Regions from separate parts of the Bacillus stercoris genome, predicted to be linked through region 2. Evidence: riboswitches for the same ligand, from Rfam matches in the RefSeq annotation. Region 2 holds a riboswitch; the other holds the start of a gene.
The links. Region 2 has a riboswitch for S-adenosylmethionine ahead of metN (methionine ABC transporter ATP-binding protein MetN). Riboswitches for the same ligand answer to the same signal wherever they lie in the genome.

Region 1 (4,570 bases), 1.7 Mb from region 2:
TATTTAAGCCGTGACGGATATTATCCCCGTCCAGCACAATGACTTGGTAGCCTTGCTCAAACAATTCTCTCGCAGCGGCGTTGGCAATGGTTGATTTGCCTGAGCCGCTTAACCCTGTCAGCCAGAGAATGGAGCTTTTATGCTTGTTTTTTTGCTGGTACTCTTCTTTTGTGATAGAGGCTTCATGCCATACAATATCGCGATTTGTCACTGCCAGTCCTCCTTAAGATACGCCTACTTCTTCTTTTTTCTTCATCCCTTTGATTAACACTTCTACGACTTCTTTTCGGCTGAATTCGGCAGGAGGCAGCACACCGTCTCTCAGCATACCTCTTACCTTAGTGCCTGATAAAATGACGTGATGCTCTCTGCCATGAGGGCATGTTTTCGCTGTTCCCATATTTCCGCATTTTTTACAGAAGAAGCTGTGCTCGAATTTCAGCGGTGTAATCCCGAGTTCTTCAGGTTTGAATGTGTCAAACAGCTCCTGTGCTTCGTATGTTCCGTAATAGTCACCTACACCTGCATGATCACGGCCAACGATGAAATGTGTGCAGCCATAGTTCTTTCTGACAAGCGCGTGGAAAATTGCTTCTCTCGGGCCTGCATAACGCATCGCCGCCAAGAAGACACCAAGGAACACGCGATCTTTCGGGTAATAATGATCAAGAAGAACTTGGTAGCTTTCCATCCGTACATCAGCTGGGATGTCATCGGATTTTGTTTCACCTACTAACGGATTCAAGAACAAGCCGTCTACTGTTTCAAGAGCCGTTTTTTGAATGTATTCATGCGCTCTGTGAACAGGGTTTCTTGTTTGGAAGCCGACAATCGTTTCCCAGCCTTTTTCAGCAAACTGGCGTCTTGTTTCTCTTAGGTTCAAAAGTAAACTCAGGGAACTGTTTTGAAGCTTTTTTAATCAACGTGATCGGTCCGCCGACATATGTATTGCCGCGGCTGAACAGTTTTTTAACACCCGGATGCTCCTGCTCATCCGTTTTGTACACATTGATAGCTTCTTTTTGTTTGTCAGGCACATACAGGTCTTCGATTTGGATAACGCCGTATGTGTCTCCTTCATACGTTAACTTTACCGTTTCGCCAACTGACAGTTCCGCTGCTTTTTGCGCATCGACCGGAAGTGTGATTGGAAGAGACCAGATAACGCCGGAAGAAAGACGCATGTTTTCGACAACAGATTCGTAATCTTTTTCATTAAAGAAACCTTCAATCGGGCTGTATGCGCCGATACCGATCAATTCCAAATCCGCGAAAGAAATTAAATCAAGTTCAATTTCTTTTTGAATGCTGCTCACATCATATGATTCATCTACTCTGTTTACTAATGTACCTCCGTGTGGTGCTAAGCTCATAACATCCATCTCCTCCTAGTTAACTTATAAAATTACTCAGATTAATGTTCAGATTCCCCCGCCTTGTTCGTGGACTGAGCGTCTCTCTTTACGAATGGCCTTTGTCAGGCTTACGGCACCGCCCGCCGCTAAAAGCACACTTACCATGATAAAGATCGAATAATAATCCGCTTTTAAAAACAAGGATACAAGCAGATAAGAAATCGATAAAGATAAAAACGGCGATACGATCCATACCTTCAGCATCGTTTGAACAACTTGTTTATGGAACACGTTCGGACCGTTTTTTGCCATGCCTATGCCGATAATAGACGATGACGTGACTTGCGCCAAGGGCACCGGCATCCCAAATACAGAACTGATTATTACCAGTCCCGCTCCTGTGCCGGATAAGAGAATGCCTTCTCCTTTTGAAAATCTCGTAATTTTCTTCCCGTTTGTTTCTAATACACGCCGACCTAATAACAGTGCGCCGAGCGCAACAAAAGCTCCTCCGTACAAGGTCCCTTTTACGACATCAAGCACACCGGCAGCCACTAACGGGCCAACGGCATTCGCCACATTATTCATGCCGGCAGAGAATGCTTCGAAAAATCCGGCAACTAACAAAACAATGCCGAGGATTTTTTGCTTTTTAGAAGATTTCACTTCAATCTTAAAATAACGAAACAGCTTAGATACGAAATAGGTGAAGCCAAAAGCGAACAGCGGGACAAAAACCCAAAATGTCACAATGATCAGAAGATTATTCACCAACAATACTTTATAAGCCACTCCCACGCCGACAACCGCGCCGACCGTCACTTCACTTGTCGATAAAGGAATGCCGAGCAGATTTGCCGTAAAGAGCGACAGCGCAGCAGCTCCAATAATGATGCAAACAATCGTCAGTGTAATCGTCTGTTCGGGGATAATGCCAGAGCTGATTGTTTTTACGACCTCGCCTCCGCCAATGACCGCCCCGGCCAAGACACCGACTGCGCATAGGATCAAAGCGTAAGTTTTCTTTTTGATGGCTCCAGAGCCGTAAGCAACTCCCATCGAAGCTGCAGCGCCGCTTGCACCAATATTCATCGCGAAAAACAAGCTAAATAAAATAGCGGCTAGTTCCATTTTGCAGCTCCTTATTCATGCAGTCCGCATTCTGTTTTCGCCATACCATTCCATCTGCCTGAACGCAGATCCTCTGCGGTAAAAGCGGGAGCAGTGCAAGGCGCGCAGCCAATACTTGGGTATCCTTGGTCATGAAGCGGATTGTAGTCCAGTTCATTCCGTGATGTGTATCTCCAAATGTCTTTCCAAGTCCAATGGATGAGCGGGCAAACTTTTACTGACTTGAATTTTTCATCTTTGTTTAAGAAATTCGTATTGGCACGGCTTGGCCCTTGATCACGGCGCAGACCGGAAAGCCAGGCTGGATGTCCTGAAAGCGCCTCTCTTAAAGGAACGACCTTTCTAAGGTAGCAGCACTGATTCGGCTCTCTTTCCCACAGTTTGTCACCATATTCTTCGGCTTGTTCCTCAAGGGTGAGGTCTGGTTTTTTCAGGATGATGTTAAGACCTGGATAACGCTCTTTCACTCGTTCAATTGTTTCATAGGTCTCTTTAAAATGAAGTCCTGTATCAAGAAACACAATCTCTGCGTCTTTTTTCACTTTATAAATTAAGTCAATCAAAACGATTCCCTCAATTCCGAAACTGCAGGCATAAACAAGCTGGTTGCCGTAATGGCCGTATGCCCACTTTAAAACTGACAGCGCTCCTTTATAAGGATCGTCTTCCGGAAATGTAATCGTTGGTTCTTCCCAATTATCATACGTTAACATTTCTTCTTTCCTCCTTTCGGAGACAAACAAACAGTAGCTTCCTGCCGGTTGTCTTTTCCCAATTGTAATGTGATTCTTGGCTGGTGATTTCAAACAGCCTTTTTGCCTCTTAAAATAAAAAACTTTCAATCCGGCGGAAAGAAAGACAGGAACAGCATGTAGCCCTTATCTTTCAAAATGGAATTCATTTTGCTGGAAGTAGCACCTTACAAACTATGCAGGTTGCCGGGCTTCATAGGTCCAGTCCCTCAGCCGCTCTTGATAAGTTTTTCAGATTTGTAGTAAATTTTAGCACAATTCTAACATAAGTCAACCCGACTTTTTTTATAGGATTAATAAAAAAACAGGCCTCATGGCCTGTTTTTAAGTACAGCAAGGCTTTGAAGCCTCTTTACATCGTTGGAATTTATTTTTTATTTTTTAAACCAATCTTTTGACTCGGGATTTCGTTTCCATGTTTTCAGCTTTTTTAGATCATCTGAATGAATATTTCCGTTCTCAAGTGCGACCTCTGTGAGCGTATCGTAATCAGTTAATGAGTAGTATGGCAGTTCTGCCTTTGCGAAGGCTTCTTCTGCTTTGGGAAGTCCGTACGTAAAGATTGAGACGACACCAAGCACCTCACAGCCAGCCGCTTGTAAAGCTACACAAGCTTCAAGCACGCTGCCTCCTGTGGAGATTAAGTCTTCAATAACGACCGTTTTTTGCCCTTTCTGCACAGCTCCCTCAATCTGATTGCCTTTTCCGTGCGCTTTCGGCTTGCTCCTCACATAACACATCGGAAGATTCAAACGGTCAGCCGCCAGAGCAGCATGAGGAATACCCGCAGTTGCTGTTCCTGCTATCATTTCAGCTTCGGGAAAATGCTCTTTGACAAGCTTGCTGATGCCTGAGGCGACATCATTTCTGACCTCTGGGAAAGATAGCGTCAGGCGGTTGTCACAGTAGATTGGTGATAAAATGCCGCTTGCCCATGTGAACGGCTCGTTCGGACGTAAAAATACTGCTTGGATGTCTAATAGATGTTTTGCGATGATTTGTTTCAAGATTTGATTCCCTCCCATTCAAGTCTGACAGCCTTATAGGCTTTTACCGGATCTTCCGCTTTTGTAATCGAGCGTCCTACTACAATCGCTGATGAACCTTTTTCTCTTGCAATTGCAGGTGTCGCCACGCGGACTTGGTCATTCGCAGCATCCTCTGACATTCTGATCCCTGGAGTGACAGTCAGAAATGAAGGCGACACTGCTTGGTAAATGGCGTTTGCTTCATGAACAGAGCAGACCACTCCATCCAGTCCGCTTTCTTCCGCCTGTTTGCTGTAGTGCACAACCGTATCGATCAGAGGCTTTTCGATCAGCAGTTCATCCT
Region 2 (4,570 bases):
AAATATATTGTCTGATTGGCCATGAGCTCCGCATGCGCGGAGCTCTTTTTTAAGAAGCACTGTTTTAGGTTTTTAAAACAAACTGTGTTAAAATAACCTCGATTATTTTATTGAGGGGGAAGAAGATGTCGTTAACTTTTTACTGGTACCCTAAATGCGGAACGTGCCGCAAAGCAAAGAAGTGGCTTGAAGAGCATGGGAAAGAAATAAACGAAATACATATTGCTGAGCAGCCGCCAAGCAAAGAAGAATTAAAAGCGCTTTATGAAAAAAGCGGGCTGGATCTCAAGAAATTTTTCAACACGAGCGGCATGAAATACCGCGAGCTCAATCTCAAGGAAAAGCTGTATCACATGTCAGAGGACGAACAGCTCGAACTGCTGGCTTCAGACGGAATGCTGATCAAACGCCCGCTTACAACAGACGGCGAAAAAGTGACTGTCGGATTTAAAGAAGACCAATTTGAAGAAAACTGGGCTTAATGTAAATTTTTTTTGAAAAGTGTGGTATCTTCTTATTGTAGTGCTGTAAAAAATGGAGGGATTCAATTGAGCATACCAAAAGATTTGCGTTACTCAGGAGAACACGAATGGGTAAAAGTTGAAGGAGAAAAAGCCAGAATCGGAATTACGCATTTTGCCCAGTCCGAGCTAGGCGACATCGTGTTTGTCGAACTTCCTGAAGTGGGCGCTGAAATCAAAGCGGACGAGCCATTCGGCAGTGTTGAATCCGTTAAAACGGTATCTGAGCTTTATGCGCCGATTAACGGAACTGTTGTGGAAGTAAACGAAGATCTTGATGACAGTCCGGAATTCGTCAACGAATCTCCGTACGAAAAAGCATGGATGATCGTCGTTGAGCCGACTGACGCTTCTGAAATTGAAAAACTGATGACAGCAGAGCAATACGAAGAGATGACACAAGAAGACTAAAACAGGATAGCCGTAAAAGCAATTGGACACGCTAACGTTATGGGAGGTGTCCAATATGGCTTTCGACAAACAAAAGCTCGATGTCACCAACGACGTGACAGGCCGCTTTCAAAATGGCCGGCTCTCGTTATATCATGATAATGAGATGATCGGCCAAATGACAAGCATGAATGAATATGAGCTTAAGTCCGGTTATTCCTTTGAAAATGAGAAGTTTTATAAGACAGCCGATGTGGTCTCTGGTGACGACGCAAAATATGTAGATTGTGACTACGAAAACGGCTGGTGTTAAATGTAGGCGGTGAATTTCACTGCCTTCTTTTACAATCTGAACGTTTCAAATTTGACGCGGCAGGTGAAGAAGATGGATGAGCTGGAAAAGGTTATGATTGTCGAGGGGAAATCAGATAAAGAGAAAATCGAAAGCGTCCTGAATGAACCGGTGCGCATTATCTGCACAAACGGAACAATCAGCCAGCTGAAGCTTGAGGAATTGGCTGACGAGCTTTATGATAAAGACGTCTATATATTAGTTGATGCTGATGAATCAGGCGAGAAATTGAGAAAACAGCTGAAGCGTGAATTTAATGAAGCCTGCCATCTCCATATCGACAGAGCCTATAAGGAAGTAGCGGCTGCGCCCAGGCACCATGTCGCCTCTGTATTGCTGCGTGCGAATCTGAATGTCCATACTATTTTTCTTGAAAGAAAGTCCCGAGGTGTATAGCATGAAAGAACTCCAAGAACACGAACTTGATCACATTGAAGATGATGTGTACCTTCTATATTTATATACTCCGTTTTGCGGCACCTGCCAGCTTGCAAGCAAAATGCTGACAGTGGTGAAAGAAATGCTGCCTGATGTCGCCTTCTATCAAAACAATGTCAATTACTCTCCGACATTTGCAAAAGCATATCAAATTGAAAGCGTCCCTTGTTTTCTGCTGTTTAAAGGCGGAAAGGTGGTCGAAAGAGGATATGCGTTTCATTCCGTTTCTTATTTATATGAGCTGATCAAACAAAAATCATCTTCCGCATCCCAATTATGACATATTTCTCAGCATATCCAACGAAATTGTCGTTCGTTTTATAAAGGGGTTCTTGCGACAGAGAGAGAAATGTGTATGTATGACCAACAAATAGGAGGTTGTACATATGGAGAAAGCGGAAGTTTTAGAAGATGAGTATCAGCATCTGTTTTTAAAACCCCTTTTGAATGCCTCAACATTGCTCATTACCTTTCAAGGAGAAGCAGAAGCCTTAACCGTCTCAATAAACGAACAGGGAGAAATGAAAAAAGTTTCTCCGCCCCAAACGTCCAACCTGACCTTTTACGGAAACCAAACGGAAATTATTGATTTATTGCACGGAGATATTTCCCTTCAGCACTTGATTCAGAGCGGAAGCCTCAAAGTAAAGGGGTCATTCAGGGCCCTGTTAAAGCTAGAAGCCATTCTCTGGCTGACAAATGGATTTTTTCAGAGGATTTCAAAGAATTGAAAAATAATAAATTATTATAATAGTAAAAGTTGTCATCATTTATTTTATTGACATTTAATCATTCGCCGTGCTATTCTACATTAAGAATTTCCGGACGAAAAAGACTATATATTTCTCTTATCAAGAGAGGTGGAGGGAAGTGCCCTATGAAGCCCGGCAACCATCAACGCTGTTGAAATGGTGCCAATTCACACGAAGCGTTCAGCTTTGAAAGATGAGAGAAAGGCATTTTATATAAGCCTTTCTGCTCAAGTGTGCAGAAAGGCTTTTCTTTTGCAGAAAAAACCGGAAGATTTCTTAGAATAGTGTTAAGGCAGGTGATTGCTTTGATCAATCTTCAGGATGTTTCAAAAGTTTACAAGTCGAAACATGGAGATGTCAATGCTGTCCAAAATGTCTCGCTTTCCATTAAAAAAGGTGAGATTTTTGGAATTATAGGATATAGCGGAGCTGGTAAGAGTTCCTTAATCCGTCTGCTGAACGGCCTTGAGAAACCAACCTCAGGAACCGTGGAAGTGGCGGGAACAAAGATTAATGAAGTAAATGGACGCGGTTTAAGAAAAGCACGCCATGAGATCAGTATGATTTTCCAGCATTTCAATTTGCTTTGGTCGCGGACTGTCAGAGATAATATCATGTTTCCTTTAGAAATTGCCGGGGTGAAAAAGAGCGAGCGGATCAAGCGCGCCAATGAACTGATTAAACTGGTAGGTTTAGAAGGAAAAGAAAAATCATATCCATCCCAGCTGAGCGGCGGTCAGAAGCAGCGTGTCGGAATTGCCAGAGCGCTTGCAAACAATCCGAAGGTTCTCCTTTGTGACGAAGCGACATCAGCATTAGATCCGCAAACGACAGATTCAATTCTGGATCTATTGTCCGATATTAATGAAAGACTCGGTTTGACGATTGTGCTAATTACGCACGAAATGCATGTCATCCGCAAAATCTGCAACAGAGTCGCCGTCATGGAAAACGGTAAGGTGGTCGAAGAAGGCGAGGTTCTCGACGTCTTCAAAAATCCAAAGGAACAAATGACAAAACGATTTGTTCAACAGGTGACAGAGCCAGAAGAAACGAAAGAGACGCTTCAGCACCTTCTTGATGACACAGCATCAGGAAAAATGGTTCAGCTCACATTTGTCGGTGAGTCAGCTGAACAGCCTCTGATTACAGAGATGATCAGAAACTTCAATGTCAGCGTCAATATTCTGCAAGGGAAAATTTCGCAGACGAAGGATGGAGCTTACGGTTCACTGTTCATCCACATTGACGGAGACGAGGAAGAAGTGCAAAACGTGATCCGGTTCATTAATGACAAACAGGTGAAAGCAGAGGTGATCACGAATGTTTGAAAAATACTTCCCGAACGTTGATTTAACTGAATTATGGAACGCGACATATGAAACACTTTATATGACGCTGATTTCTTTACTGTTTGCTTTTGTCATCGGGGTCATCCTCGGCTTGCTGCTCTTTCTGACGAGCAAAGGAAGCCTCTGGCAGAATAAAGCGGTCAACTCTGTGATTGCTGCCGTTGTTAACATATTCAGATCGATTCCGTTCCTTATTTTAATTATTTTACTATTAGGGTTTACGAAGTTTTTAGTCGGCACGATCTTAGGGCCAAACGCCGCATTGCCGGCGCTGGTCATCGGCTCGGCACCGTTTTACGCACGTCTTGTTGAAATCGCGCTGCGTGAGGTGGATAAAGGTGTGATTGAAGCCGCTAAATCAATGGGCGCGAAAACGTCTACGATCATTTTCAAAGTGCTGATTCCGGAATCAATGCCGGCTCTTATTTCTGGCATTACGGTTACAGCCATCGCTTTGATCGGCTCAACGGCAATTGCCGGAGCCATTGGTTCAGGAGGCCTTGGAAACCTTGCGTACGTAGAAGGATATCAGTCTAATAACGCTGATGTTACCTTCGTTGCTACTGTGTTTATTTTAATCATCGTATTTATTATTCAAATCATCGGTGATTTAATAACAAATATTATAGACAAACGATAAGGGAGGATTTACATTGAAAAAGCTATTTTTGGGTGCATTACTGCTTGTATTTGCAGGAGTTATGGCTGCCTGCGGTTCGAATAACGGCGCTGAATCCGGCAAGAAAGAAATTGTCGTTGCAGCAA

Region 1: another riboswitch for S-adenosylmethionine. It lies ahead of QA442_RS14105 (phosphoadenylyl-sulfate reductase); the one in region 2 lies ahead of metN (methionine ABC transporter ATP-binding protein MetN).

Annotation. Positions count from the first base shown of each region.
Region 1 covers NZ_CP121861.1:2,712,302-2,716,871, forward strand. The annotation lists gene cysC (adenylyl-sulfate kinase) at 1-211, opposite strand, end outside; partial or broken gene sat (sulfate adenylyltransferase) at 224-1,373, opposite strand; gene cysP (sulfate permease) at 1,422-2,486, opposite strand; gene QA442_RS14105 (phosphoadenylyl-sulfate reductase) at 2,498-3,199, opposite strand; SAM riboswitch class I at 3,362-3,467, opposite strand; gene pyrE (orotate phosphoribosyltransferase) at 3,613-4,245, opposite strand; gene pyrF (orotidine-5'-phosphate decarboxylase) at 4,242-4,570, opposite strand, start outside.
Region 2 covers NZ_CP121861.1:1,030,427-1,034,996, forward strand. The annotation lists gene fadE (acyl-CoA dehydrogenase FadE) at 1-15, shown strand, start outside; gene QA442_RS05330 (arsenate reductase family protein) at 126-482, shown strand; gene gcvH (glycine cleavage system protein GcvH) at 549-932, shown strand; gene QA442_RS05340 (YusG family protein) at 988-1,224, shown strand; gene QA442_RS05345 (toprim domain-containing protein) at 1,297-1,659, shown strand; gene QA442_RS05350 (thioredoxin family protein) at 1,661-1,981, shown strand; gene QA442_RS05355 (SCP2 sterol-binding domain-containing protein) at 2,088-2,432, shown strand; SAM riboswitch class I at 2,547-2,653, shown strand; gene metN (methionine ABC transporter ATP-binding protein MetN) at 2,759-3,784, shown strand; gene metP (methionine ABC transporter permease MetP) at 3,777-4,445, shown strand; gene metQ (methionine ABC transporter substrate-binding lipoprotein MetQ) at 4,459-4,570, shown strand, end outside.